One region of the Neptuniibacter sp. QD37_11 genome, then DNA from elsewhere that is predicted to be linked to it. Evidence: predicted binding sites of a transcription regulator. Region 1 holds the regulator's gene; each other region holds the start of a gene.
What was found. Region 1 encodes FNR, which switches genes on or off when oxygen is low (the NO sensors DNR and NnrR bind a similar motif). Its sites were predicted from a motif close to TTGATNTANATCAA; they were not measured.
Positions count from the first base shown of each region.

Region 2: ACMXYT_RS09045 (DUF523 domain-containing protein) is a predicted target of FNR. The motif match lies at 5,689-5,702, and genes of this name have one in related genera.
Region 3: ppk2 (polyphosphate kinase 2) is a predicted target of FNR. The motif match lies at 4,999-5,012, and genes of this name have one in related genera.

Region 1 is NZ_CP180552.1:2,339,452-2,349,481, reverse strand. Features, by position in the region: gene ACMXYT_RS10830 (cation diffusion facilitator family transporter) at 1-553, opposite strand, end outside; gene queE (7-carboxy-7-deazaguanine synthase) at 1,182-1,814, opposite strand; gene ACMXYT_RS10820 (DUF3087 family protein) at 1,948-2,457, shown strand; gene ACMXYT_RS10815 (rhodanese-like domain-containing protein) at 2,546-3,187, shown strand; gene ACMXYT_RS10810 (pseudoazurin) at 3,231-3,677, opposite strand; gene ACMXYT_RS10805 (hypothetical protein) at 3,789-4,274, opposite strand; gene rdgC (recombination-associated protein RdgC) at 4,373-5,287, opposite strand; gene ACMXYT_RS10795 (adenine phosphoribosyltransferase) at 5,465-6,007, opposite strand; gene fnr (fumarate/nitrate reduction transcriptional regulator Fnr) at 6,171-6,965, opposite strand; gene hemN (oxygen-independent coproporphyrinogen III oxidase) at 7,037-8,425, opposite strand; gene ACMXYT_RS10780 (sulfite exporter TauE/SafE family protein) at 8,469-9,134, opposite strand; gene ccoS (cbb3-type cytochrome oxidase assembly protein CcoS) at 9,127-9,321, opposite strand; gene ACMXYT_RS10770 (heavy metal translocating P-type ATPase) at 9,354-10,030, opposite strand, start outside.
Region 2 is NZ_CP180552.1:1,971,293-1,981,322, forward strand. Features, by position in the region: gene ACMXYT_RS09010 (isocitrate lyase) at 1-1,129, shown strand, start outside; gene ACMXYT_RS09015 (hypothetical protein) at 1,321-1,881, shown strand; gene ACMXYT_RS09020 (hypothetical protein) at 1,950-2,186, opposite strand; gene ACMXYT_RS09025 (hypothetical protein) at 2,485-3,135, shown strand; gene ACMXYT_RS09030 (FKBP-type peptidyl-prolyl cis-trans isomerase) at 3,216-3,689, shown strand; gene fabV (enoyl-ACP reductase FabV) at 3,769-4,962, opposite strand; gene ACMXYT_RS09040 (MaoC family dehydratase) at 5,182-5,613, shown strand; gene ACMXYT_RS09045 (DUF523 domain-containing protein) at 5,797-6,276, shown strand; gene ACMXYT_RS09050 (mechanosensitive ion channel family protein) at 6,302-7,144, shown strand; gene ACMXYT_RS09055 (proline--tRNA ligase) at 7,223-8,947, shown strand; gene ACMXYT_RS09060 (HDOD domain-containing protein) at 9,009-10,030, opposite strand, start outside.
Region 3 is NZ_CP180552.1:3,345,721-3,355,750, forward strand. Features, by position in the region: gene ACMXYT_RS15830 (NRDE family protein) at 1-130, shown strand, start outside; gene ptsP (phosphoenolpyruvate--protein phosphotransferase) at 151-2,424, opposite strand; gene ACMXYT_RS15840 (RNA pyrophosphohydrolase) at 2,440-2,931, opposite strand; gene ACMXYT_RS15845 (HAD family hydrolase) at 3,068-3,721, shown strand; gene ACMXYT_RS15850 (phosphatase) at 3,786-4,010, opposite strand; gene ppk2 (polyphosphate kinase 2) at 4,029-4,934, opposite strand; gene ACMXYT_RS15860 (CBS domain-containing protein) at 5,111-5,518, opposite strand; gene ACMXYT_RS15865 (NADP(H)-dependent aldo-keto reductase) at 5,636-6,673, opposite strand; gene ACMXYT_RS15870 (class I SAM-dependent rRNA methyltransferase) at 6,706-7,902, opposite strand; gene gcvH (glycine cleavage system protein GcvH) at 7,986-8,378, opposite strand; gene gcvT (glycine cleavage system aminomethyltransferase GcvT) at 8,420-9,532, opposite strand; gene ACMXYT_RS15885 (UbiH/UbiF/VisC/COQ6 family ubiquinone biosynthesis hydroxylase) at 9,746-10,030, opposite strand, start outside.

The DNA of each region.
Region 1 (10,030 bases):
CGACAGCATCTAACCAAATAAAACCAGCCATAGCGCCGGCGACACCAATAAATACGACAATTGATGAGAGGGCATCGGTGCGGCTATGCCATGCGTTAGCAATCAAGAGCGCTGAATCGATCTGTTTACCTATCTGCAGTGTATAACGATAGATCCACTCTTTGGCCGCGATGGATAGTGCTGCAATTACTAAAACTGGCCATTCGGGAAGAAGCAGTTCGGAGGCTTCAATTAGGTTTAATGTACTGTCGTAAGCCATAGCACCAGCGACAGCAATTAATATACTGCCAAGAATTACGGTTCCTAAGGCTTCAAAATGCCCATGACCCCAAGGGTGATCTTCATCGGGACCTTTAGCCGATATTTTTAATATCAGTACGACCATCACATCGGTAATAAGATCAGATAGGGAATGGATACCGTCTGCGACTAGGGCGGCTGAATGAAAGAGCAGTCCAAAAATGATCTTAAGTAAACCAAGTACGGCGTTTACTGCAGCGCCGATCCAGGTCACTTTGTTTGCTGCTTTATTTTCCTGTTCTGTTCTTTGCATAACGACTATATAAACTCGGTTTAGATTATTGTTGTAAAGCCTAGCAGGTTAGAGCTTAAAAAATTTGATCTAGTTTGGATAATCCATATCTTGAAGATAGGGATAATTTTACTGAGCTATAGATCTGGCTCAGTCCATATTTGGTGCAATTACCTTGTTTGAATTTGCCTTGATGGTTACCGTAATTACTAGGCTGTAGCCGGTGTTCTGTTTAATTACAGAAAAAGGTTGTTCACTGTGGGGCAAACAGGCGCACTAAATAGGTGCTACAAACAACAATAAAAATTAATATTGTTATGTTGACTTATGTAACATATTGATTTCTAAGAGGTAAAAACAAGCTGGTTAAAAAATAACCAGTTTATTGGGTTGCCTTGATTTATGGGCGTTTCATGACGTTTTAAAGTCTTAATTCACAAAGTTATCCACAGCTAATGTGAGTAGCCGTTGCAAGGCCCTATATTTTAAGGGAGTTTTGTTTTTCCACATTCAAAGGCGCTATTGAGCGCTTATTAATGGGTATAGACTTTGGTCTAGAAAATTGTTTTTGCATCGATTCAAATTGGCTTGAATGAATCTAACCGTATTAAGGTATTAAATTCGAAAATTAGCATTCAGTTTTAGAGGATTAGTCTATGCCTAGCACTTTATGGTTCTGTAAGCTTAGCTTCCATTGTGGATGGGCTAAGCAATAGTCGATCACTTCTTTTGTGTAGATTGAACGTGCAGGGCCGTCCATTGGCTGTAGGTAGAAGTGCGCGAAACTAAGTTGTTCGAACTGGTCAGGCTGCGCTAGCGGTTGCGGGTAAACCAATTTAAGTTCATCACCTTGGGTGATAATTACTTCGGCATCGGCTTTAGGGCTCACACAGATCCAATCGATATTATCGGGTAGTGGCTTCGTACCATTGGTTTCGATGGCAAGTTCAAAACCGTTCGCGTGGCATTCATCCACCAAAATTTGATCAAGTTGTAGCGCAGGTTCACCACCCGTGAAGATGATGTAAGGCTTTTCATTGTTCCGCTCGGGCCAGAAGCTTTTGAGGAACTGGCAAAGTTCAGCTGCGGTAGCGAACTTGCCACCGTTCTGGCCATCGGTACCGATAAAGTCAGTATCGCAAAAATCGCAGATAGCTTTTTCACGGTCTTGCTCGCGTCCTGACCAAAGATTACAGCCAGAAAAACGACAAAAAATTGATGCGCGTCCACTTTGCGCACCTTCACCTTGCAAGCTATAGAAAATCTCTTTTACGGAATACATCAGATTGTGGTAGAAAGGGCCTTTAAAATCGAGGCGATAAGTCTACACTGGCAGATTTTGACTGCAAGTTAATTCGGTTCATATTAAGCCTGTAAGGTAATCTACAGGTTAACTAGTGTTATAGGGTACATTCGTGGAACTTAGAGAAATTGATAAAGTTGTTTATAAGCAAAAGCAGCGCAAGGTAGGTATCGTTTTTAGTCTGATTTTTGCTGTAATAGGTTTAGGGTTGAGCGCCGTATTACGTCATTACTATGGTAATGCTGAAGGCGAGAATATGATGGTGAACCTAACTGGGGTGCTAATTGGCTTAGCTATCTCCATTATTATCTTTACCCAAGTGGCTAAAAAGCCGTATTTTGATGAGCTTCGGTACGGCTGGAACCTTAAGAAACAGGCGCTTAAGATTCAAAACCATCGCCATCGTTGGGAAGAGCGTCTGAAAGAAGGTGATACAACGGCGGCGATTGTTCTCGCTTTCTATCATAAAGCTACGCTGCAACTGCAAAGCTTAGATGGTAACGAATTCGGCTATAGCGACAGTAAAGAGCGTGAAAATAAGTTTTTGGTTGAATGTGAGAAGCTGTCCTTAGACCCTGATGCATCTAAATATTCGATCGATATGCTGTTGGATATGAAATAACGCGCTATTTATTTTTGCGAAAAATTGATATTACTAAGGAGCCTAAGGCTCCTTTTTTGTGTCTGATATCAAGAGTTGAGGTTTTACGATGCTTAGTCAATTTAAGCGATCTATTCTGGTATGGATGGTTTTCTTGTTTTCGCCGTATCTCGTTGCTGAGCAGAGTAAGAGGGTGATGATTACCCCAGAACTTTTCTCTTTTGTGGTTGAGCATGAAGGTGAGTCTGTTGAGATTAAGCGCAACCAAGAGTCTGATAATACTATCCATGAGCTTTATCTAACGACCTCTCGTGGCACACCGCAACCTATGTTTCCATTCGAACCTTATGAAGTGGAAACCATTGGCGAGAGGGAATTTATTGAGTATCTACAACAAGCTCAAACAGATAGCTCTACTTTAATTGTCGATACTCGCACTGAGGGCTGGCATTACCGACTGACCATACCGGGCAGCACCAATATTCCATACACCTTGTTAAAAGATCCTGAAACTATTTCCGATACGTTGGAAGAGTTGGGAGCAATCAACAAAGATGGCGTTTGGGATTTCAGTCGGGCAAAAACACTTGCTGCTTTTTGTAACGGCTATTGGTGTGGACAGACGCCTACCTTTATATGGGCGTTACTAGAGCTAGATTACCCTGAGGAAAAGTTGAATTACTATCGAGGTGGTATGCAAGCTTGGACAAGCTTAGGGCTGACTACGGTAGGGGATTATTATCTGGAATAGTAGGGAGTTTTATTGTACCCCCTACTATCTGAGAATAAGGTGTCTATTTAATTTGGTTTAGGTAGTTAGTTAAGCGATCCTTATTCATCACAAACGTAGCGCTTAGCTCAGCCGCATTGGTTTTTACTTCTTCTAGGTTTGTTGGTTTACCTGCTACAACGACCCCCACCATTGCCATCATCGCGTGTGGACGGCATTTGTATACGTACACGCCTTCCTTATCGACGGTGAAAGAAACTTCTTTCATCATTTTTCCTTTCCAGCCTGTCGAACCCGCAGGGATTAGGCTGCTGATTGATTCAGAGTTGTGACCTGGATCTGTAGGTTGGAATGTAACGGTATCACCTACTTCTACATTTAAAATGGCAGGCTCAAAAACCATGGAGCCGTCAGGACCTGAATTTTTCATCATGACTGTATGATCAGCAGCATTAGCAAAATTGGCACATACAGCTAGAGCTAGGCCCGCGCTTAAAGTTTTAATATTCATCGTATGTATTCTCTCTATCTGGTAATGAAAATAATAATGATTATTAAATCATTTGTGGGTGTTGTGAAACATTATTACTTAGAAGTATAAAAATCAAAGGTGTATACGTGCTTAATGACTAGACGGTTTTATGATGGCTGGGCAAAGATCTTTAGATTTTTTAGGAGCCTCTATTTCAGGCATCTTATCCAACTGATTAGCTCCATATATTGCGATAAGCAGGGGAGAAGCAATTACGAACACTAGGAAGCCAGCCATCAACTGCCCTCTCATCCCTTTGCGAATCGGTGTCGGTTTAAAAACTTTGTAGCCCTTAGGTGGGAATTGCGCTTGTATTAACCCTTTGAAAGCCATGGGGAGCATCGTTATGGCAAGGATTAGGAAGATCGAAATAGGTATTCCAATCAGTAAAAGGTGCCAAAGATAATCAGCCCCGTTTAGGCCAAACAGACTGTAACAGTGAGGCTGTTCTGCAAGTCGGGTGATAGATGGGAATAGCCAAAGCTCGCCAGCGGCTATGAGAACAGCGCCTAATCCCATAAACAGGATTATGAGCTTTATCTTCTCGCGCTTTGTGTATTCCGGTGCGTAATCCATCTGGTCTGCCCTGCCCATATTGGAGATGAAAGCTTAATTTATAACCTTACCACTTGTCGCGCCGAGTTATAAATTAAGCTTGGACAGTCAGTTAATAATTAAGGGCGTTGTGCTTCGCCGCCAAAGGCTTCAATTAGAGCAGGGAATAGCTTGCTGAACTCTAGACCCATTTGAACCATATCGGCATCGAATTGAGCGATTTCGTCTTCCGCTGCTTCGTCGGCCATTTTCTCCTGTAGCTGTTCGCTCAGTTTTAGACGTTTGATAGACAGATCTTCTTGCAGAGTAATCTTGAGTTGCTCATCCCATTCTAGAGCGAGCTTAACTACACGCTTGCCTGCTTCTAGGTGAGCAACAAACTCTTCATCTTCTAGTTGTTGGCCTTTGATTCGAATTACGCCGCCTTCTAAAACGTTATCACGTAGCTCACATTCATCTAGTACTTCAAAGCCTTGTGGGATGCTGTCGTGTTGCTCCAACCAATGTGACATAACGGCAGAAGGTGATTGGTTTACATCAGGCAGTGTGATTGGCAGACTGCCTAATGTGCCACGAAGATGACTTAGTAGCTCTTCTGCGCGTTTATGGCTAGAAGCATCTACTGCAATCCAGCCAGCTGCAGGGTTGATCAGAGCGGTGGTCTGCTGGAATTTACTGAAGGCACGAGGCAATAGATCAAGAATCACTTCATCTTTCAGTTGGTCGCGTTCTTTCTTGTACACTTTGCGTGCTTGTTCATGTTCGATGACCGCAACTTTTTCGCCAACGGCGTCTTTAATAACGGCGCCGGGAAGGATCTTTTCTTCCTTGCGTGCAGCCACCATAAACATACCGTGTACCTGATGCGCGTGAACATCATCTAATAAGTGACATGGCGATACCCAGCCATAACGGCTAAGTTCTTGGCTTTTACATGGATGAAAAGCGTGTTCGATAAGTTTTTCTTGCAGCTGCTCTTGAGTGTATTCAAACGCTTCAGTTAGGCGATAGAAAATTACATTTTTAAACCACATAGCAGCTCCAGAAAACGAAAAAATTGGCAGAGCATGGTAGGCAAGATTTGTACGCGATGGAAGAGAAAATCTGCAATTGGCTGAAATAAAAGAGAGGTGAAGAATTAGCTAGCGGGATAAGTAAGAAAGGGATAAAACTGACGGCAGCGATTAGATTGGGCTGCCGTCAGGTTTTAATTAGATGCCAGCGTAAGCAAGAAGGGTATGTACTGGTACACCTGCATCTTGGATTTTGCTAGAACCTTGTAGGTCTGGCAGATCGATTAGTGCTGCTGCTTCTGACACTTCCGCACCAAGTTCTTTGATGAGACTGCACGCTGCTAAGATAGTGCCACCTGTAGCAATCAGGTCATCAAATACCAAAACGCGATCGCCTTCCTTCACAGCATCAGTCTGCATCTCTACAGCTGCAGTACCGTATTCAAGCTGGTATTCCTGATGAATGGTTTCACCCGGTAGTTTGCCTTTTTTACGGACGAGTACCAAAGGAATGTTCAGGTGGTAAGACATGATGGAGCTGATCAAAAAACCACGAGCATCAATACTCGCAATATGCGTGATGTCACTGTCGATATAGCGCTGGATAAATGCATCAGAGATCATGCGAAGCGCTTTAGGATCTTTAAATAGTGGAGTGATATCGCGGAATTGAACGCCTGGCTCCGGCCAGTCTGGGATCGTACGAATTACGGATTTCACATAACATTCGTCATATGACATGAAGAACTCCTTAGAAACAGCAGGTTTTGACACAGCTCAATGTTTTATTACGCAGCAAAAGCTTTAATAAATGCGTTGGGTTACACATTGAGATGGCTACTTAATTGTGCGACTAAATAAGCACCGGTTGCGAAAGCGATCGGTGCTTTTTTATGTGTAGGGGCTAACTGCAAGTGCCTTTGCCACATTGAGCAGTTACAGGCTCTTCAGCGTCCTTAGCTGGACACTCGCCAGATAGTTCGTAAAGTTTATCCAGATCCTGGATATGAACCTCTTTACCTTCAACTTGTAATAGTTCGGACTTCTGGAAGCGGGTAAAAATTCGACTTACGGTTTCAACTGCAAGGCCTAGATAGTTACCGATCTCGTTACGCGACATCGATAAACGGAAACTTGTTTCAGAATAACCACGTGCTTTAAAACGCATCGATAATTTCACAAGGAATGTTGCAACACGTTCTTCAGCATTCTTCTTCGATAGGAGCAGCATCATCTGTTGCTCTTCACGGATCTCTTTACTCATCGTACGCAGCAGTTGGCGGCGTAATTCAGGTAACTGACCGGAAAGTTCGTCCAAACGCTCGAACGGAATTTCACAAACCGTAGTTGTTTCGAGGATTTTTGCAGATACAGGGTATTCGTTGTTATCAAAACCGCTCATACCAACCAGTTCACCTGGGAAGTAGAACCCGGTGATCTGCTCTTCACCTTCATTTGTGATTGTGTAAGTTTTTACTGTGCCGACGCGGATGGCATAAACACTCGCAAATTCTTCGCCTTGGTGGAAAAGATGCTCGCCTTTTTTCAGTGGGCGGCTTTTGTCGATAATGTTGTCCAGGCGTTCCATCTCTGTCATATCCAGAGATACGGGCAGACACAAAGAGCTCAGACTACAAGTGTTGCAGCTTACCTGCTGTAGACTACGTAGTTTTCCATCAGTTGCCTTGTTATCACTCATAGTGCGATCCTGTCGTGGTTATATCGAATGGCTACCCACTGATTATGTAATATTTCCGTAAATACGGAAAGTTAAATAATCTTCGAGAAACGCTGTGAACTCTGATCTTTTGGTATATATGCATCAAATGCCATACATATACGACGAATCAATAGGCGACCAGCAGGAGAGACTACAATCTCATTTGCATTCATGCTGATTAAGCCATCTTTAGTAAATGCTTCTAGCTCAGCAATGGAAGTTGCGAAATAGTCGTCGAAAGCAATATCAAATTTTGATTCAACCGCTGTTTTGTCTAGCTCAAAGTGGCAGATTAGCTGTGTGATTACATGACGACGGATGATGTCATCTTGCGTCAGGCTTACACCGCGCTTAATTGCATGAGCGTTACTATCTACTGCAGCACTGTAATAAGGCATGTCATGCTCATTTTGATAATAAACAGAGCCGATTTGGCTAATTGACGAAACGCCCATAGCGACAAGGTCGCACTCTGAATGAGTCGTATAGCCTTGGAAATTACGATGTAATTTACCTGTGCGCTGAGCAATGGCTAGCTCATCATCAGGCTTAGCAAAGTGGTCCATACCTATATAAACATAACCTGCATCAAGCAGCTTATTAATGGTGGATTCTAGAATCGCAAGCTTAGTCTCTGGGCTAGGCAGTGTTTCTTCCTGAATATGACGCTGCGGACGGAAACGGTCTGGAAGATGAGCGTAGTTGAATACTGAAAGACGATCTGGATTCATTTCGATCACAGTATCGAGTGTTGCGTTAAAACCTTCGAATGTTTGGTAAGGAAGTCCGTAGATCAAATCTAGGTTCAGGGAACGGAAACCTAATCTGCGAGCTTCTTCTAGAATTGTTGCTGTTTGTTCTACTGACTGAACGCGGTTTACTGCTTCCTGAACTTTTGGATCGATATCCTGTAGACCTAGACTGATACGGTTAAAACCGATCTCTCGTAGGACTTTGATTGTTTCTAGGCTTGCTTCACGAGGATCAATTTCGATGGAGTAATCACCGCTATCGTCATCAAGAAGGTTAAAGTTTTTGCGCATTTCAGCCATTAGCTCGACCATCTGCTCGTGGCTAATGAATGTTGGAGTACCGCCCCCCCAATGTAGCTGAGTTACTTTGCGGTCATTGCTGTACCACTTAGATAGCTGAGCCATCTCTTTATAAAGTGTATCCAGATAAGGCTGTGCTTTTTTGCGGTTGCGCGTGATCACTTTATTACATGCGCAGTAGTAGCAAACATGCGCACAGAATGGGATGTGAACATACAGCGAAAGTGGATCATTGATGTCCGCAGAGTTTTGTCCGGTTGTTACTAGATCACTAGGAGACAACTCTGGGTCAAACTGAACAGCAGTAGGGTAGGATGTATAACGAGGACCCGATAGGTCGTATCGTTTGATCAAGTCCAGATCCCATTTAATCAGATTGTTATCCACGTTTGTCTTCCTCTGTAATCAGTTTCTTGCGAAAAGTGCTCAGTTATTGTTGGAATATTCCCATCCAAGGGATGCTGTATAAGCCCATTCCAATAATGATTGCGCCCGAGATATGTTGGGTCAGACGCTTCTGAAGAATTTGTTTAACTTGTTGGGCCAGTACACCGGTTAACAGCATGGCAGGCAAAGTGCCTACGCCAAATGCCGCCATCAATTGTGCGCTGGTTAGCCAGTCGGATGCTGCTGAAGCCCAAATTAAAGTGCTATAAACCAAACCGCATGGCAGCCAACCCCATAGGCCACCCAGCATGATTGCTTGTCCGATATTTCTAACCGGTAGAAGCTTACTCGCAGCGGGACTAATCTGTTTCCACAGTACACCGCCTGCTTTTTCTAGGTGAGTTAAACCTTTCCACCACTGGGCAATGTAGAGGCCCATGAAAATAAGCATCAATCCGGCAAAGCTGCGAAGTACGAGTTGTAGTATAGGATCGGTTAATAACCAACTCAGGCTACCTAAAATGGCGCCTGCAGTTGCATAGCTAATAATGCGCCCAGAGTTATAGCCGAGTAAAAGTAGGAAGCCCTGACCTCCCTTAGGGGAGCTAAGGGAAACGGTGGCAGCTATGCCACCGCACATACCTAGACAATGCGTACCGCCAAGCAAACCTAATAAGAATGCTGTAGGTATGACAAGTGCTTCAGTCATTGCCTTTGTCAGTCGGTTTTACTTTTGCATCATCCGGAATCAGATCTTCGTCATCATCATAGAGAATGCTATGTGCAGGGCTGTCTAGATCGTCGTACTGGCCGTTGTTAACGTTCCAGAAGAAAGCCCAGATAGCAAAGCCAATTAACAAGATGGCAATGGGGATCAGCAGGAAAATTATATCCATTGAAACTACATAACCCTAATTTTCAAATGTGCTTATTCTACCTGATTTTGCATAACCGCGTCAGGCTTAGCCGACTGAGTACCCTGATCTCTGTCATGGGAATGGACAGAACCTCGGGTTAATTTGTTCAGGCGCATCGCATTACCGACTACGACCAATGAACTTGCCGACATACCGATCGCTGCCATATAGGGAGCAATGAAGCCAAAGGCCGCTAATGGTAAAGCGCTTAGGTTATAGCAAAGTGACCAAGCTAGGTTCTGCTTAATGATTCTTTGAGTCTTTCTCGCGAGCAAAATACCATCAGCCAGACGCAATAGATCGTGGCTGATCAGTACGCCATCCGCATTGGTTTTAGCAAGATCAGAAGCGCCGCCCATAGCGATAGACGTTTGAGCGCCTGCAAGTACAGGGATGTCGTTAATACCGTCACCTACCATAATTACATGTGCACCATCTTCTTGCAGCTTATTAACATGAGCAAGCTTCTCTGCAGGTGATACGCCAGAGATAGTGGTATCTATCCCTAGTTGGCTTGCTACTTCCGCTACCGCTGAAGAGTTATCGCCCGTCAGCATCTGACAGTTAAGCCCCATCGAGTGAAGGATCTCAATTGTCTGTTTCGCTTCACGGCGAATCTGGTCATTCAGACGGAACCATGCTAGTGCTTGAGTCTCATTACACAGTAGCAACCACTGCCCACTTGTTT
Region 2 (10,030 bases), 370 kb from region 1:
TGAAGCTGGCGATGCTGCTCTAGAAGCTGAGATCCAGTCTCAGATCGACAACCACGAAACTCACGTAGTGCCAATCGTAGCTGACATCGATGCTGGTTTCGGTAACGCTGAAGCGACTTACCTAATGGCTAAGCAGATGATCGAAGCAGGCGCATGCTGCCTACAGATCGAAAACCAGGTTGCTGACGAGAAGCAGTGTGGTCACCAGGACGGTAAAGTAACTGTACCTCACGCTGATTTCCACTCTAAGCTACGTGCTCTACGTTACGCTTTCCTTGAGCTAGGTGTTGACGACGGTGTTATCGTTGCTCGTACTGACTCTGAAGGTGCTGGCCTAACTAAAGAAATCGCTGTAGTTAAAGAGCCAGGCGACCAAGGCGACGTTTACAACTCTTACCTAGACGTTGAAGAAGTTGCTCCAGAAGACACTAAAGAAGGCGACGTACTAATCAGCCGTGACGGCAAACTAGTACGTCCTAAACGTCTAGCTTCTGGTCTATACCAGTTCCGTCAAGGCACTGGCCACGAGCGTTGCGTATTCGATTGTATCGAAGCTATCAATGCTGGTGCTGACCTACTTTGGATCGAGACTGCTGTACCAACAGTTCACGAAATCAAAGGTATGATGGACGAAGTACGTAAAGTACACCCAGATGCGAAACTTGTTTACAACAACTCTCCATCTTTCAACTGGACTCTAAACTTCCGTCAGCAGACTTACGATGCATGGGCTGCTGAAGGTAAAGACGTTTCTGGTTACGATCGCGACAACCTAATGTCTGCTGAATACGACGGTTCTGAACTGTCTGAAGCTGCTGACGCTCGCGTACGTACGTTCCAGGCTGATACTGCTCGCGAAGCGAACGTATTCCACCACCTAATCACTCTGCCTACTTACCACACAACAGCTCTTTCTGTTGATAACTTGGCTAAAGAGTACTTCGGTGACAAAGCTATGCTTGGTTACGTTGAAGGCGTACAGCGTAAAGAGATCCGTCAAGGTATCGCATGCGTTAAGCACCAAAACATGGCTGGTTCTGACCTAGGTGATGACCACAAAGAATACTACGCTGGTGAAAACGCTCTTAAAGCTGGTGGTGCGAAGAACACTTCTAACCAGTTCAGCTAAGCAATACTAGCTAAGGCAAATGTTCTAGCTAGCTAGGGCATAAACCTTACATAGAAAGGCGGCCCCTTTTTAAGGTGTCGCCTTTTTTATACCTGCAACAAATAGTTAGAAAGCTACAAAGGATTCAATTTTAATTTTAGGATAGAATCCCCTACTGCTTTCAACTGCAAACTGATTAAGTGATTTAGATTATGACTACACCTATTTTTCTTAAAGACGCTAAAGAACTGTTAACTGAACAGGGTTTTGCCACTAGTAACACTTGGTACCATGGCACATCTTCCGCGCTGGTCGAATCAATCAAAGATCAGGGGTTAAATCGTTCTGGCGACAAGGCGCTTAAACAAGCTGCCAAACAAACAATGGCGACAATCGGTAATAGCTATACCGAAACAATCGAGCCTGTATTCCTAACGCAAAGTAAAGAACTAGCTTACTTTTGGGCCGCACAAACTGTTAGAAACCGCTCAGTACGTATTGAAGGCGATGAAGAACCTGTAGTTTTTGAAGTGACGCTTTCAGATGATCTAAACAGCCGAGTAAAAACTGATGTAGGCGCAGCGAGTCTATTAATGGTGAAAGAAGGCGAAGCTTATTTGGCTCATTTAGCCGGCCTTTATGAAGAATGCGGCCTAGAAGCACCAGAAATTGATCTAAAAAGCGCTGATCGAATGGATTACCTAAACAAACTAGGCATGGCTTATTACGATTACGACATCGATAAAGATTCTGTGAATTTGCTAAGCGAGTGATCCCATCACCCTAGCCTCACACATATAAAAAGGACGCGATTGCGTCCTTTTTATTGCCTCATATAAAACTATTGTGTTTCGCCGTCCTGCAACTCACAGCTCTGCTCCAAGACCTTCACCCTTTTCAAAGCTTCATCTAAATTCATTTGATCAAGCAAAGCCTGAAGGCCTTGCCGACTTGTCTCTTCACTCAATTCCACTACCTGATACAACTGAAGCAGGTTAAAACCAAGAGAACACGCAAACACAATCGCAAGCAGTATAGCCGCATCTAAATGCAGAGGGACTTTCCGTTTAAGATCCAATCTAGCTTCCTTAATTATCAAAACCTTGATAAGCCAAAGTTCAATTCTATATCTAAGCAACCAAACAAAACCACTGCTAAATGAATGGTACATATTACTGGTAACAACAAACCCAAAGTGTTCGGTTATTCTTTGCCACCCTACATGCCGCTAGGTTTTAATACCGGCAACTCAATACCTCTAATCCAAACTACATTCCTGATTACTTTATAGCCAACTGACTGATAAATAATTGATTATCAAATCTGGCATTAGCTTTGCTGAACTCTTACTGCTAAGAACAGATTTGGAGCCGATCATGCACGCCGTTACACAGACACCAAAGCGCCTAAACGCACTTGAACAGATCCCTGTTCATGAGCAGATTCAGAAGCATGTTAAAGCACTCGAAGAGGCTCCGAGCATTTCCAGCATCGATCAGTTTTACCTAGATATGCTTGAACAGTTTCTTCCAGCCAATCAGAAGACCCGCTACCTTAAGTTACTCAAAAAAGAGATCGTAGCTGTTTTTAGAATCGACCAGATTATGGCTGCAGTGCTATATAGCGATTCCACTATTGAGTCCTTTTCACATCAAGCAACCGAGCATATTAACTCGCTAAACGCCGGCCCATTATCCGTCAGCCGTATTAGTTACATATTGCACAAACAATTTGCTGATCGAGTTTCTGTCGATTATTTTTGTAATGACAACCCAACTTATCATGATCTAAAACTGGGCTACCTATACACAGAAGAAGATTTACAGGCGGGCTTTACTGCAGACGAAACCTCTACAGAAGAACTCATGTGTGACTGGTTGCAGAGTTATCAGCAGTGGATGCACGACTATCTATATTTCAACCTTGCACAGATAACCAAAGAAACCGATAGATTACCGCCTAAAACGCTGTCTCTACTGCAGAACTATAGCGCGGAAGAGAAAGAGCAGTTACAAGCATTGCTTTAGCAGATACATAAACACTTTCTTGTCAGTTAATGGTCTGTGCTATAGATTGAGCGTTTCTCATCTTCAAGAGCACAGCCTTTATGGAATATGTACTACCGCTTTTAATATTGGCGATCGTTTTATTTCTCTACACTAGTCGCCAAAATAATTTAAAACTCGCAGAAGCCAACAAGAAAGCTGGCGAAGAGTTTTTAGCTGAAAACATCAACGATCCGGACGTCATCCAGACAAGTTCAGGCTTGCAGTTTAAGGTTATCGAAAAAGCTGATGGAACATCCAAGCCCAGCGCCACATGCACAGTAAAAGTTCATTATCACGGTACATTGATAGACGGCACAGTGTTTGACAGCTCTGTCGATCGTGGAGAGCCTATTGAGTTTGGTCTCAATCAAGTCATTAAAGGTTGGACAGAAGGCTTACAATTGATGGCAACGGGCGACAAATACCGTTTCTATATTCCATCAAACCTGGCGTATGGGAATGGATCTGCAGGTGTGATTACACCTGGCTCCGTGCTTATATTTGACGTAGAACTGTTAGATTTTAAGAACTGATCGATCTCTGACAGGATGTTCGATCGAGGCAACGCATAGCAAACAGGAAGCCAATTGGCTTCCTGTTATGTATAAACGATTAGATATCGCTTACATCGAATTCAGCTACAGGACTGACATCTGCTTCGTAATCTACGGAGTCGATGCCAAAACCAAATAGTTTCAAGAACTCATCTTTATAAAGCTGGTAATCAGTAAGATCGAATAGGTTCTCGGAAGTCACCTGAGGCCAGATCTCACGGCACGCATTCTGAACTTCTTCTTTAAGCTCCCAGTCATCCATACGGAAACGGTTAGCATCGTCCATTTCAGCTGTATTGCCGTATAGACCTGTATCGAATAAACGCTGAACCTGCTCCATGCAACCTTCGTGTAGGTTCTGCTCACGCATTACCTTAAAGCACATTGCCAAGTACAAAGGCATAACCGGAATTGCTGAACTTGCCTGAGTCACAACAGATTTCAAAACACCAATGTTCGCTTGGCCGCCTGTTGCGTTAAGCTTGCTATCGATTGCTTTAGCAGCACGATCAAGATCCTGCTTAGCTTTACCTAGTGCACCATCCCAGTAGATTGGCCAAGTGATATCTGAACCGATGTAAGAGTAGGCTACAGATTTACAACCATCAGCTAGCACGCCAGCTTCAGATAGCGCGTCCATCCATAGTTCCCAATCTTCGCCGCCCATGACTGTTACAGTCGCTGCGATCTCTTCTTCAGTCGCTGGCTCAACCTCAGCATTGATGATGACATCTTTATTAGTGTCAATCGCTGTAGATTTGTATGGCTCACCGATAGGTTTAAGGCAAGAACGGATAACTTCACCAGAATCTGGCATTTTACGAACAGGGGAAGCTAGAGAGTAAACAACTAGATCAACCTGCTTCATCTCTTCTTTAATTAGCGCAATCGTTTTCTCTTTGGCTTCGTGAGAGAAAGCATCGCCATTCAAGCTTTTAGAGTAAAGACCAGCTGCCTTAGCTTCTGCATCAAATGCTGCAGAGTTATACCAGCCTGCAGTACCTGTTTTACGCTCAGTACCTGGCTTTTCGAAAAACACACCAATTGTCGCTGCGCCCGAACCAAATGCTGCTGCGATACGGGAAGATAGACCGTAGCCACTGGATGCACCAATTACTAGAACACGCTTAGGGCCATTTTCAATAGCGCCCTTCTTCTGAGTGTATTCGATTTGCTCACGCACATTGGCTGCACAGCCAGTTGGGTGAGTAGTAGTACAAATAAAACCGCGAATTTTTGGTTTGATAATCATGGCTAAACGGGTCTCAAATCCATTAGAAAAATTTGGCCTGTAAGATACAGCAATTCATTGCAAGTTGACAGTTTCATGCGGCATCCCTAATTCACAGGCCAAATTTACCGAGATAATTAATTCTTACGAATTGTTACTAACTGATTTTATACATAGGCAGAGATGCTTTCTTTTGGTTATGATGCGCAGATTGCATATTCTATTTAAAGGAACATCCCCATGCAGGAACTACACGGTTACTACCTAGAAGATTTAGAAGTAGGTATGAGCGATAGCTTTGCCAAAACCATTACTGATGCAGACGTGTGCATGTTTGCGGGTATTTCCGGTGACACTAACCCAGTTCACATAAATGATGATTACGCTAAAACAACGCCATTTGAAAAGCGTATTGTCCACGGCATGTTTAGTGCTGCGCTAATCTCTACTGTTGCAGGTACTAAGCTTCCAGGGCCGGGTGCTATTTATGTTGATCAACAGATTAAGTTCCGTGCACCTGTATTTATTGGTGATACAGCGAAAGCAACACTAACAGTTGAAGAGATTGATACACGCCGCCGACGCGTAAAGTGCAAAACAGACGTAACTGTAGGCGATAAAGTTGTTGCTACAGGTACAGCAACCTTTATGGTTGATAAGAAAGAAGCTTAATTTCCTCTTTCTATGCGCTAGCTTTATCTAAGCTAGCGCCTCCTACCCCATATTTATCACTCCTTCCTAATTTTCATGATCCTTATCAATAGAATCGATTAAATTCTAGACTTTAGTCGATTGCGATCCTTCTACCCATGAGTAGAATGTGCCAGCAAAAAATAACAACAAAAATGGACTACCATGAAGAAGATTTTAATTAGCGCCTGCATGCTAGGTGATCGCGTACGCTATGATGGCGGCCATCACTTAATTGACCACCCAACATTGCAGCGTTGGCACAAGGAAGGCCGCTTTGTCCCTATCTGCCCTGAAGTCGCTGGTGGCTTAAGCACACCGCGCCCACCAGCAGAAACTCAGTGCAAATTCCCTATTTTAATCACGACACAAGATGGCAACGACGTTACGCCTGAGTTTTTATCAGGTGCTGAAAGAACCTTAGAAATTGCCAAACGCGAAGGTGTCGCTTGCGCGCTTATGAAGGCTAAAAGCCCTTCTTGCGGCAACAAACGTATCTATGACGGTAATTTTTCCGGCAACCTCGTTGAAGGCTCAGGTGTAGCCGCAGCTGAATTAATGCGTAACGGCTTCCCTGTATTCAGTGAAAAAGAACTGCCTGAACTCTTTGCTTTTATCGAAGATTCTGAAAGGATGACGGCCTGAAACGAATTAGTTAAGAGGCCTATTGATGGAGCAAGAGATTCAAAACGAGCTAGAAACCATTACTCGTTTAACAAATATGGTCATAGATTTTTTCGTCAATTACAGTTTTCAGGTAATTGGCGCAATCATCATCTTTTTGATCGGCCTGATTGTCGCTCGATCAATAGGCAAGTTCGCTCTTAAGCTATGCGAAAGGAATAGCGTTGATGTTACCCTGAGCTTATTTATAGCCAGTACCGTAAAACTGCTAATCATAGCGATGGTATTGGTGATTTGTTTAGGTAAATTTGGTATCAGCGTTGCGCCTTTTGTGGCAGCGATCGGCGCAGTATCTCTAAGTGCTGGACTAGCTCTACAAGGCGTGTTCTCCAATTATGGTGCAGGTTTCACCATTATCTTGACCCGCCCTTTTGTCGTCGGTAATACAATTACGATTAACGATATTTCTGGAGTCGTAACAGAGATTAAGCTCGCACATACCCTACTGGCCACAGAAGACGGCGAGATCATTACAATTCCCAACAAGCACATCGTCGGCGAAGTAATAACCAATTCTTTCGCTAATAAAGTTGTCGAAGCCTCTGTTGGCATTAGCTACAGTGCAGATCCAGAGGTTGCGATACACGTAATCAAACAATCCTTAGCCCAGTTTGATGAACTCTCCCAAGAATCACCGCCACAAGTGGGCATCGAAGCCTTTGCAGATTCTTCTATCAATATTGCTTACCGTTATTGGGTGCCGACTGACCGCTATTTTGAAGTGCAATATCAAGTGAATTTAGCTGTATTTAAAGCACTTCAAACCGCCGATATAGAAATTCCATTCCCTCAACGGGAAGTTACATTGAAAAATGCAGCTGCTGAGTAGTTTTTTCCTTGGCAGCACCACTGCAGCCACCTACAATGTGGCGATTTGAAACGAATTTAAAATTGATTGAGTAAAAGTATGCGCACTAGCCAGTATCTCATATCCACCGTTAAGGAAACGCCATCTGATGCAGAAGTCATCAGCCACCAGTTGATGCTTCGAGCGGGCCTTATTCGTAAAGTTGCTTCAGGTCTTTATAACTGGTTGCCGCTTGGCCTTCGCACGCTTCGTAAAGTTGAGCGTATTGTCCGCGAAGAGATGGACAAATCCGGTGCGATGGAAGTTCTAATGCCAGCAATTCAGCCTGCTGAGCTTTGGGAAGAGTCTGGACGCTGGGAACTTTACGGTCCTGAGCTACTGCGCGTTAATGATCGTCACAACCGTGAATTCTGTGTAGGCCCTACACACGAAGAGGTAATTACTGACCTTATCCGCCGTGAGATCAAAAGCTACAAACAGCTTCCTGCAAACTTTTACCAGATCCAAACGAAATTCCGTGACGAAATTCGCCCTCGCTTTGGCGTAATGCGCTCACGCGAATTCATCATGAAGGACGCATACTCTTTCCACGTAGGTCAGGAGTCCCTTCAACAGACATACGATGTAATGCACCAAACTTACACTAACATTTTTAACCGCCTAGGCTTGGATTTCCGCCCTGTACTTGCGGACACTGGCTCTATCGGTGGTGCAACATCTCACGAATTCCACGTACTTGCTGACTCTGGTGAAGATGATATCGCGTTCTCTAATGTCAGCGATTACGCAGCAAACGTAGAATTAGCTGAAGCATTATCTCCTGAAGGCGATCTAGCAGCGCCATCTGTTGAGATGACGACAGTAGATACGCCAAATGCGAAGACGATTGATGAATTGGTTGAGCAGTTTGATCAACCAATTGAGAAAACAGTTAAAACGTTGATCGTTGCAGCATCTGAAGAGTGCGAAGCAGATTTTGTTGCTCTATTGGTTCGTGGTGATCACGAGTTAAACGAGATCAAGGCAGAGAAACTTGCACAAGTTGCTGAACCACTAGAATTTGCTACAGAAGAACAGATCCGCGATCTAATCGGTGCAGGCCCTGGTTCCCTTGGCCCTGTTGGCTTAAACATCCCTGTGATTGTTGACCGTACGGTTGCTAAAACATCTGACTTCAGTGCTGGCGCTAACATCGACGGCAAGCATCTATTTGGTATCAACTGGAATCGCGATGTCGATCTACCAGAAGTCGCAGATCTTCGTAACGTTGTTGAAGGTGATCCGAGCCCATGCGGTGACGGTACACTTGTCATCAAACGTGGTATCGAAGTAGGTCATATTTTCCAGCTAGGTCAGAAATACTCAAAAGCCCTAAGTGCTGAAGTATTGGATCAAAATGGTAAGTCTGTAGTAATGGATATGGGCTGTTACGGTATCGGTGTTACCCGTGTCATTGCAGCTGCGATTGAGCAGAACCACGATGACGGCGGTATTATTTGGCCAGAAGCGATCGCTCCATTCCACGTTGCACTAATCCCGCTTCAATACGATAAGTCTGATGAAGTACGCGAGCTAACTGACAAGCTGTACAATGAACTACAGCAGGCAGGTTACGATGTAATCATGGATGACCGTGATAAGAAGACTAGCCCTGGGGTCAAGTTTGCTGACTCTGACCTTATGGGTATCCCACACCGCGTTGTTATCTCTCCTCGAGGTATCGAAGCGGGTACTTTGGAATACAAAGGCCGTCGCGACGACGAGAAACAAGACGTTGCAGTAGACGGTGTACTACCGCTACTAGCTGAGCGTATCAATCTGTAAGCTTTACTTCAGATTAGAACATCATAAAAAAACGGGCTTTACGCCCGTTTTTTTATTGCTTTTAATTATCTTCTACTGGATACAGTTTTCTGTAATCATCAACAGTTGAACCGGCCTGCTGAAGGCGCCATACCAACTCAAACTCAGTGATTTCACCTTCACTAAATAAGGCATGTAATTCCGCATAAGCATTGGCCAAGAACAACGCTACCGATTCAGACTGTCGGCAATCACCTTGCACTTCCATCTGAAACTCAAGGATAGGTGTATACCAATCCTTTGGTAGCTCCCATACTTCACATGCACGTCTAGTCAAAGCATTTGAGTAATCAGCTAACAAATTACTAAATACTTGCGGGTGTGGCTGTTGCTTTCCATCGGCATGTAACTCTATGAGCTTTTTAAAGATAATCAGCTTACCTACATCGTGAATTAAACCAACAAAGTAAGCTAGATTTGGATTACCACCAATCACTTCTGATATTTTTTTAGCATTATTAGCCACCTCAGAAGAATGTCCCCATAACGCTTTGCCAAATACTTCGAAATAAAAACTATCGATCTCAAATTTATCTGCCACCAAAGATGATAAAACAACATCCTTTAATCTTTGCTGGCCCAACATACTTAGCGCATGCTCTAAGTCTTTAATCTCCATGTCTGAGCCAATAAACGTAGGCGAATTGGCAATAGAAATAACTTTACCGGCAAGCGCAGGATCCTCTTTTATAGCTGTTACAATTCTCTCTTGAGGAGAATCTGGATCAACCAAAGCGTTCATCAATAAAAGTGCATTCTTAGAAAGCTTAGGTATAGATTCTTCGTCTAAGTTCTTTAATTCTTGCTCCAGAACAACTCGTAATGATTCTTCTTGCTTGGCTGATTCCTCTGTAATTACAGCCCTTACACCTAATAAATTACTGATAAAGGAAAATGATAATTCTCTGGAATGTTCTATCGTTTGCGGTGAAGCATCTTTTTCTTCAACTTTCTGTATTTCTTCGTCAAAAGCCTGAGCTTTAAGCACACTCTTTTTAGCAGAATGTTCATTTCCCAAACCAACAAAAGATTTTAATTTATCAA
Region 3 (10,030 bases), 1.0 Mb from region 1:
CGGCACTCGGGCTATAACACTTCTACTACAAGGACTCGATGGCCGTACAACAGTTATCGAACAAGGGTACGACTATAATGGGCTATTAGAAAGAAGTGAGTATCAACTTACCTTGCCAGCCCTAGGGTAGTAATCTCCAGAAAAAATCGACTAAACAACAACCGGCTGTTTTGGCAGCGCTATACCCAATTCAGTTAGGCGCTCATTGATGAATTTCTGAATGCGATCAGCATCATCCATCGCCATCACATCTTTCAAGAGTTGACCCGCGTCTTCCTTACTCACTTGGCGAATCGCGGCTTTTACTTTAGGCAGATTGGTCGCGTTCATTGATAGCACGTCATACCCCATTGCCATCAACAGCAAAGCACCACCTGGCTCAGACGCCAATTCACCACAGATAGACACTGTAACGTTTTCTTTATGCGCCTCTCGTGCAATGAAAACAAGCGCTCTCAGAACAGCGGGATGGTAGCTAACATACAGATCAGCAACACGAGGGTTATTTCGGTCTACGGCAAGCAGATACTGAGTAAGGTCGTTGGAACCTACCGAGATAAAATCGACACGACGGGCAAATCGGCGTACCTGATAAACAGCTGCCGGCACCTCAACCATCACACCCACCAATGGACGCTCTATATCATGCCCTTCATCTTGCAGCTCTTTAACTGCACGATCGATCTGACGACTTGCTTCTTCTACTTCGCCGACGCTGGTCACCATCGGCAACATGATACGTAGATTACCGTAGCCTTCACCCGCTTTAAGCATGGCGCGTACTTGCACTAGGAAGATTTCAGGATGATCCAGCGTCACTCGGATACCACGCCATCCCAAGAATGGGTTTTCCTCTTCAATTGGGAAGTAAGGTAGTGACTTATCTCCACCGATATCCAAGGTGCGCATTGTCACAGGACGAGGATGGAATGCTTCAAGCTGCTTGCGATAAGTCTGCGCTTGGTCTTGCTCACTCGGGAAGAACTCTCGGATCATGAAAGGCACTTCGGTTCGATACAGTCCGATACCTTCTGCTCCGCGATCAAGTGAACGCGCTACATCGGCGATCAAACCTGTATTTACCCATAACGGCATTCGGAAACCATCTGTCGTTTCCGCAGGCAGGTCCTTGATCGCTTCAAGTTCGGCTGCTTGCTCCTGCTCACCACGCAAGATATCTCTGTATGCCGTTAGAAGATCCTCTCCCGGCTGTACGTAAATTCGACCTGAATAACCATCAAGAATCAGCTCTCGACCATCAATACGCGTTAGAGGCAGATCAACCGCGCCCATAATGGTAGGAATGCCCATGGAACGAGCAAGGATCGCAGCATGTGAGTTACTAGAACCATGCACAGAAACTAAACCGACCAACTTCTCGCTCGGCACTTCTCCAAGCATCGCCGGGGTTAGTTCATCAGCAACTAGTATTGTTTCATCGGTAAATTCGAGTACTGCAGGCGCATCTTCTTGCAGATAGGCGAGCACTCGACGACCTAAATCTTTGATATCCGTCGCACGTTCACGCAGATAGGGATCATCCATCATAGAGAACTGACGCACATGCTCCATGACAACTTCACGCAGTGCACCTTGCGCCCAGTTACCTTGGCGAATTCTCGCTACAACTTCGCCAGCCAAGGCATTGTCATCCAACATTCGAAGATAAACATCGAACAGCGCCTGCTCTTCAGAACGTAAACGCTGGGCTAAACTGCGCCCAACTACTTTGATATCCCGTCGAACAAGCTTTAACGCAGCTTCAAAGTTCGCAATTTCCTGCTCTACATCTTTGGCAACTTTATCCGGAACTGAATTCAGATCTGCAGGAGGCGCAACAACCGTAGCCGAACCAATAGCTACGCCAGCAGAACCCGGTACACCTTCAAAGCGTAAGTTAACAATCTCGCTACTAGGCTCTTCACCCATCGCACCTAAAGAGCCTGTGGCTTCAGCATGAGCAATCGCACCTGCTAGTTGCGCAGATAATGTAACCAGAAAAGCTTCTTCGCTCTCATCAAAACGGCGCTGCGCTTTTTGCTGAACAACTAAGACCCCTAAAACACCGCGGTGATGGATAATCGGCACACCGAGGAAAGAGTTAAAACGCTCTTCACCAGTGGACTCAACATATTTGTAGGCGGGATGTTCAGAGGCGTTTTCAAGGTTGATTGGTTCGGCACGATCCACCACCATACCAACCAAGCCTTCTTCGGCAGATAAGCGAACACTACCTACCGCTTCTTGATTTAGACCCTCGGTCGCCATCAAAACATAACATTGATCCTCGGGATCAAATAGATAAACAGAACAAACCTCTGTGGACATAGCACGCTGGATGCGACGCACAATCAGATTCAGTACCGAGTCCAAATCTGGCGCGATACTGACTTCCTGTACAATCTTCTTCAACACATCCAGCATTCAGTGTCTCTCCTTCTAGGTATTTATGGCATTAAATCTCGATAGTTTAGGTGATAATTCTCGCATTGCCTTGCGATACACCTCTCGTTTAAATGACACAACCTGTCCTAGCGGATACCAATAGCTCACCCAACGCCAACCATCAAACTCTGGCGATTCAGTGTGATCAATTTTTACCGCGCTATCTGCGCTCAACATCCGTAGCAAGAACCATTTTTGCTTCTGGCCAACACATACCGGATGCGAATTGCGCCGGATCATTCGTTTGGGCAATCGGTATCTCAACCAACCTCGGGTTACTGCAACAATCTCTACATCTTCTGCAGCAAGTCCAATCTCTTCTCTTAATTCGCGATACATTGCTTCTTCAGGGGTTTCATCCTCATTAATCCCCCCCTGCGGAAACTGCCAAGCATCTTGGCCAATTCGTCTTGCCCAAAGGACCTGACCCAGCGAGTTAGCCAGAATGATACCGACATTCGGCCTGAACCCATCTGAATCAATCACTTTAGTTATTCCTAATTATTTTTCAGCTATTGTTCCATAATTCTTTGATACTCAGCAAATCCCTTTTCAGACAATTGCATTCAAAGCATATCCTCCCTATCCTTGCGACACTATCTTATTCGTTGAGGAACCTCTTTTGAGCTTAGCAATTTTTGATCTGGACAATACTCTTCTTGCCGGTGACAGTGATCACGCATGGGGCGAATTTTTGTGCGAAAAAGGGATTGTAGATAGCGATGAGTATAGTCGCGCAAACGACTACTTTTACGAGCAATATAAAAATGGCGGATTAGATATTTTTGAATTTCTTGCCTTTGCTCTAAAACCTTTGACGCAGATGAAACGTGCAGAGCTAGATAAGCTGCATTTAGAGTTTATGGAATCTAAAATTATTCCAATTATGCTGCCTAAAGCGGCTGAGCTTCTGCAGAACCACCGCGAACAAGGTGATTACTTGCTTATTATCACAGCGACTAACCGCTTTGTAACAGGCCCTATCGCAGACAAGCTTGGTGTAGACGATATTATTGCAACAGACCCAGAAGAAGTGGATGGTGAATATACCGGTAAAGTTGCGGGTATACCTTGCTTCCAAGATGGCAAAGTAACGCGCCTGAATGAGTGGTTAAAACATAATGACTTCAATTTAGAAGGCAGTTATTTCTATAGTGATTCCCACAATGACTTACCGTTGCTGGAGAAAGTAACTCATCCAGTCGCAGTAAACCCAGATGAAACGCTGGAAGATCATGCCAACGCCAACCTTTGGCCTGTGCTTGATCTACGTTGATCAGGTGTAAACATCCGCACAAAAAAGAGAGGCAATAGCCTCTCTTTTTTATTTCTGTTAAAACTCAATCAAAATGTTCTGCAAAATGACGAACATCGTGAGCTAACTTATCAATCTTATCGGCCGCTTTTTCCATCTCTGCCAAAACAGCCGCACTGATCGCTGACTCAATCAACAGTGCTAACTCATCAAAATGCTCTTCACCAATATCGTTACACATTGCTGTTGGTAATCTCTCCTTAAAAGACGAGACAACATGTTGAGCATGTGCAGTTTGTTTCATTGTCATCGTTTTACTCCTTAACTCTTACTTATGCACTGGGTGACGATCAATTTGCCCTTGGGCATTGCTGACGATTTGCGGATCCGGCTGAAGATCAATCTCTTCACTTTTATTCGGATAAGGCATACGACTAAGTAGATGGCGCATTGCATTAAGTCTTGCGCGCTTCTTATCGTCAGACTTAATCACAGTCCAAGGCGCATCTGCTGTGTCGGTATAGAAAAACATCGATTCTTTGGCTTCTGTATATGAATCCCACTTATCTAAAGAGGCCAAATCGATTGGAGAAAGTTTCCATTGCTTCAACGGATCTACACGACGAGCCTGAAAACGTCGGAACTGCTCGTCACGGCTTACCGAGAACCAGAACTTAAACAGTTTGATGCCACTTCGCGCCAGCATACGTTCCAGATCAGGTGTCTGACGCATAAACTCTAAATACTCAGATGGCGAACAGAAGTTCATCACCTTCTCAACGCCAGCACGGTTGTACCAAGAACGGTCAAACAGCACTATCTCACCAGCCGTAGGAAGATGATTGATGTAACGCTGGAAATACCACTGTCCTTTCTCTTGCTCGGTCGGCTTTTCCAAAGCCACAACACGGGCACCACGAGGATTGAGGTGCTCCATAATACGTTTGATGGTTCCACCTTTACCGGCGGCGTCACGCCCTTCAAAGAGGATAACAACACGCTGCCCGGTCTCGCGCACCCAGTTCTGCATCTTCAATAGTTCTATCTGCAGCTCTTTTTTGCGCTTTTCGTATTCTTTGCGGGAGATCTTTGTATCGTAAGGGTATTCGCTGGACTCAAACAGATCAGTAACTTCCTGATCCAGCAGTACAGTAGGGCAGATTTCTTCTTGCGGTGGCAAGGTCACATCTGCAGTTTGAACATCAACGTCTGGGGTCTGTAACTCCTGGTTCATAGGCTTACCTCTCTAGTTCGGTTAATCAGTATTACTGATTATGCGCCTACTACATCAGGAGTTTCTGATATAGGTCAAACAACCATTATTATTTTAAAAATTAACTTTCTCTCTATAATTATTCTTCGGTATGATCCCTCGTCCTTTGCGGTTAAACCTTCACGGAATAACAGCCTTTAAGCCACCACTTTACAGTGCTTCAAAGACTCATTTAGCTCATGCATCAACATGCTTCGCGTGATGATACCCACAAGCTTATTCTGCTCAACCACTGCATACACTTTTGGTTTATCCAAACCCATCTGCTGAGCCAAATCGACAATACTCAATCCCGGTGCAACCGTAAGTGGATCGGTACGCATAATATCACCAACAATTTCATGGCTATCACAGTGATAGCTGTCGGTAACCAAATAGGGCAAACAATCAAACTCTGATAAAAAGCCAACCACCTTCAAGTTCTTATCCACAACCGGTAAGCCTAAATACCCAGAATCTAGAATATGAGAAACCGCCTCAACTAGGGGCATATCTGCACTTAGCGGCTTATTCACAGGAAACATTGCATCTTTTACTTGTAACATAACCCTACCCACCTGTTTTATCTTGCTGATTACAGTCTGGCAAAGAACTCGAAAATGACAAATTCACAACAAAAAAGGGAGCTGTTAAAGCTCCCCTTTTTGATCAATTCGCCAAAGCTATGGGCATGGATTCGGATAGCGGACATGAATCGCTTCAATCTCCGCCAGTAAACCTTCATCAAGGTTAAGGTTTACCGAGTCTATATTCGCTGTCAGCTGCCCCATGGTCGTTGCGCCAATAATATTACTGGCAACAAAATCACGACTATTAACAAAAGCCAACGCCATCTGAGCTGGATCCAAATTATGCGCTCGCGCTAGCGATACATACTCTTCAGTCGCTTTTATACCTTGTTCATTCAGATATCGAGTGTAATCAGGAAACAGGGTTAAACGGCCTTTCTCAGGCTGAGCGCCATTAAGGTACTTGCCACTCAAGGTACCAAATGCCATTGGTGAATACGGCAGTAGAGACACCTGCTCACGCATCAAAACCTCGGTTAAACCGACCTCGGAGGAGCGGTTTAACAAGTTGTAAGGATTCTGTACGGAAACAACTCGTGGCAGGCCTAATTGCTCAGCATAAGCGAGAAACTTCATGGTTCCCCATGCCGTTTCATTGGATAAGCCCACATATCTAATCAAGCCTTCATCCACCAGCTCTTTTAAAATGTTTAGGGTTTCCAAAATTGCTGCCCCATCGTTTTCTGGAGCATGCTGGTAGCCTAACTTACCAAAAAAATTAGTGGTGCGATCTGGCCAGTGGAGTTGGTAGAGGTCAATATAATCGGTTTGGAGGCGCTTTAAACTGCCTTGGATCGCTTCACGAATGTTTTTGCGATCAAAATGCATTTCAGGGCGGATAAAGCTGACAAAATCACCGGGCCCCGCAACCTTTGTTGCAACAATCACCTTATCGCGGTTATTCCGCTGCTTCATCCAATTGCCGATATAGGTCTCGGTCAGCCCCTGATAGCGCTCATCAACAGGCACTGGATACATCTCAGCAGCATCAAGAAAATTGACACCTTGTGCCCAAGCATAATCCAGCTGCTCAAACGCTTCGACCTCAGTATTTTGACGCCCGAAGGTCATGGTTCCCAGACAGATTAGACTCACATTGAGGTCAGTATTACCTAGCTGACGATATTGCATGGTAAAGCTCCTATCTGGGAACAGATGTCAGATTAAGACGATGGCAAAACTCTGACAAAGAATGATTTAAGGTAATCCGTTTCTGGAATCGCCGGATGTACCGGGTGGTCTGCACCCTGATGCCCCTGATCAAAGACCTGAGCATTACGATCCAATTCGCGGCTATTACTACGAATAATATCGATCAAGCGATCACGCTGAAGATGCATAGAGCATGACGCAGACACCAAGATTCCGTCTTTCTTAAGCAGACGCATCGCGAAGTTATTCATACGGGAGTATGCACGCTCACCATTACGAATATCCTTTTTCTTCTGGATAAACGCAGGCGGATCCAACACAACCACATCAAATTTTTCTTTATCTGCAATCAGAGACTTACAGATATCAAAGGCATCGCCGTGGAAGCCTTCGAAACGATCAGACGCATTGTTGATACGCGCGTTCTCAGCTGCCACTTCTAGAGCAAAGTGGGAAGCATCAACACAGATCGCCTGATTAGCACCAGCAGCCAAAGCTTGCGCGCCCCAGCCACCTACGTAACTAAACAGATCCAGTACCCGCTTACCTTCAACATGCTTTTGCATCTGTGCGCGGTTATTACGGTGATCGTAGAACCAACCAGTTTTCTGGCCTTTCTGCAGTGGTGCTAGCAGTGGCACAGAGTTTTCCATCAACGGACACAGTTCAGGGATATCACCCTGGATAATCTCTGTGTAGGTTTCCAAGCCTTCCATATCACGCATTTTGCCGTCGTTACGCAGCAAAATAGCTTTCGGCGTGAACACCTTGTTCAATGCGTCGATAATGTCATCTAGCACCGCTTCCATGCCAGCTGTAGAGATCTGTACAACAAACACATCGTAGAAACGATCAATCACTAGACCAGGTAGAGCATCACTGTCACCAAACACCAAACGATAACAATCATCAGTAAAGCAGCTTTCACGCAGTGATAGCGCCACTTTTAGACGGTGAATGATTAAGGAACGATCCAAAGTGTATTTAAGATCACGACTGACAATTCGACCGCAAATCAACGTATTTGGGTTTACATAAGCAACGCCTAAAGGTTTGCCTTTGTCAGTTTCGACAATAACCTGCTGACCCGGCTCAAAGCTCTTCAGCGGCGTCGCACGGTTATCCACCTCGTTACTGTAGATCCAAAGGTGACCACCACGCAGCCTGCGTTCAGCCCCACTGTTTAGTTTTAGAGTTTGCAGTGACATGTTTTTCCTGTTTTACAGACAACTGTCCCGGCATATAGCCGGGACAAGGTATTTATTTCTCAGGCCGAGGCCCTAAATCTGACTTAAGCTTCAGATTCGCACAGATCGTTGTAAGCTTCTGCGCTTAGTAGTTCGTTCAACTCTTCAGCGTCGCTTAGCTTCAATTTGAAGAACCAACCATCACCGTATGGATCAGAGTTAACTAGCTCTGGAGAGTCTTCCAGATCTTCGTTAACGGCTACAACTTCACCACTTAGCGGCGCGTATACATCAGATGCAGCTTTAACAGACTCAACAACACCTGTTTCATCACCTGATTCTACTTCAGCACCGACTTCTGGCAGCTCAACGAAAACTACGTCACCCAAAAGGTCTTGCGCGTGATCTGTTACACCAATGACAACGGTGCCATCACCTTCAACGCGGATCCACTCGTGACTAGCAACGTATTTCAGTTCAGATGGAATGTTACTCATGTTTATTTCCTACCCCTATGGGTCCTGTTTAAATCGAATTCTTAGTCAAAAACTTTTTTGCCGTTACGGACAAAAGAAGGACGAATTACACGTACAGACACCAACTTGCCTTTACCACGCAGATCCACTTCAGCTGTATCCGTTGTGCCCACTGGCACACGCGCCATAGCGATCGAACAACCTAGCGTTGGGGAGAATGTACCACTGGTAATCTCGCCTTCGCCAATGCCGTCTACTACAACCTTCTGATGTGCACGCAATACACCACGCGCTTCCATCACTAGACCTACAAGCTTATGGCTTACACCTGCATCGCGCTGCTGTTGTAGTGCTTCACGGCCGATAAATACACGCTCTTGCGGTTCCCAAGCGATCGTCCAACCCATATTAGCTGCAAGTGGGGAAATGGTTTCATCCATATCCGCGCCATATAGGTTCATACCCGCTTCTAAACGCAAAGTGTCGCGCGCGCCTAGTCCACACGGAGCAACGCCAGCATCCGCGAGCGCCTGCCAGAAATCTGCTACCTCATCTTCAGGCAGCATCACTTCTAAACCGTCTTCACCAGTATAGCCAGTTCTCGCAATAAACCAGCCTTCTGACTCTAAACCTTGGAAAACACTTAACTGATCGATCAAATTAGCGCGAGACTCAGTTACAGCTTCTTTAGCCAACGCTAATGCGTCTGGGCCTTGCACGGCCACCATCGCCAATTCTGGCTGCTCTGTTAGGGCAACGTCATCAAAGCTAGCTGTCTGGTCAGACATCCAACGTAAATCTTTTTCGCGTGTTGCACAGTTCACAACGACACGGAACCACTCACCAGCAACACCTGGCTCTGTCATTAGGTAGACAATAAGATCATCAATTACACCAGCATCTTCATTCAGCATGCCGCTGTACATCGCCTTACCTTTTTCCTGCAACTTAGCAACATCGTTTGCTAGCAGGTAACGTAAATACTCTTTAGCGTCTGTGCCGGTAACGTCTACAACCGTCATGTGGGAGACATCAAACATACCAGCAGCTTGTCGAACCTTGTGATGCTCATCTACCTGAGAACCATAGTGGATTGGCATATCCCAACCACCGAAGTCGACTAGCTTAGCACCCATCTCTTGGTGCTTTTCGTACAATGCAGTTTTGCTACCCATATTATTAACTCTTATCAGGGGCTAGCTTAGGCCTTGTTATCGTCATAAACAGGTCTTGCTAGGCTTTAACAACTGCTTTTCAGCTCAAGAGCGAATCAATTGACCTGAAAAACAAAAAAAGGGAAGACAATTTATAGGGATTCTCTTCACAGTTCAATCTTTGAACGACAAACTAGGGTTGCGACTATGGTCGGATCAGATTATCCAAGCCAATTATTCTTGAATGTTTCTCTGCGCCAATTGTGGCAAACGGCCAGATAATCCCATCGCATCCATCACAATATGGTTTTTAACAGGTGACAGTTTATCCAATAAGTTCATACCCATATTGCGCGCTAAGCAAGCTAAAGGCTGTCTGGTATTAAATAAACGCTTGAAACTTTCCATAGCTAAAGACATCTGGATATTGTCATTGCGGCGTTCGCGCTGGAATCTGCGTAACACAGATTGAGCGCCTAAAGGCTCACCTCGACGCGAAGCTTCCATCAACGTTTCAGC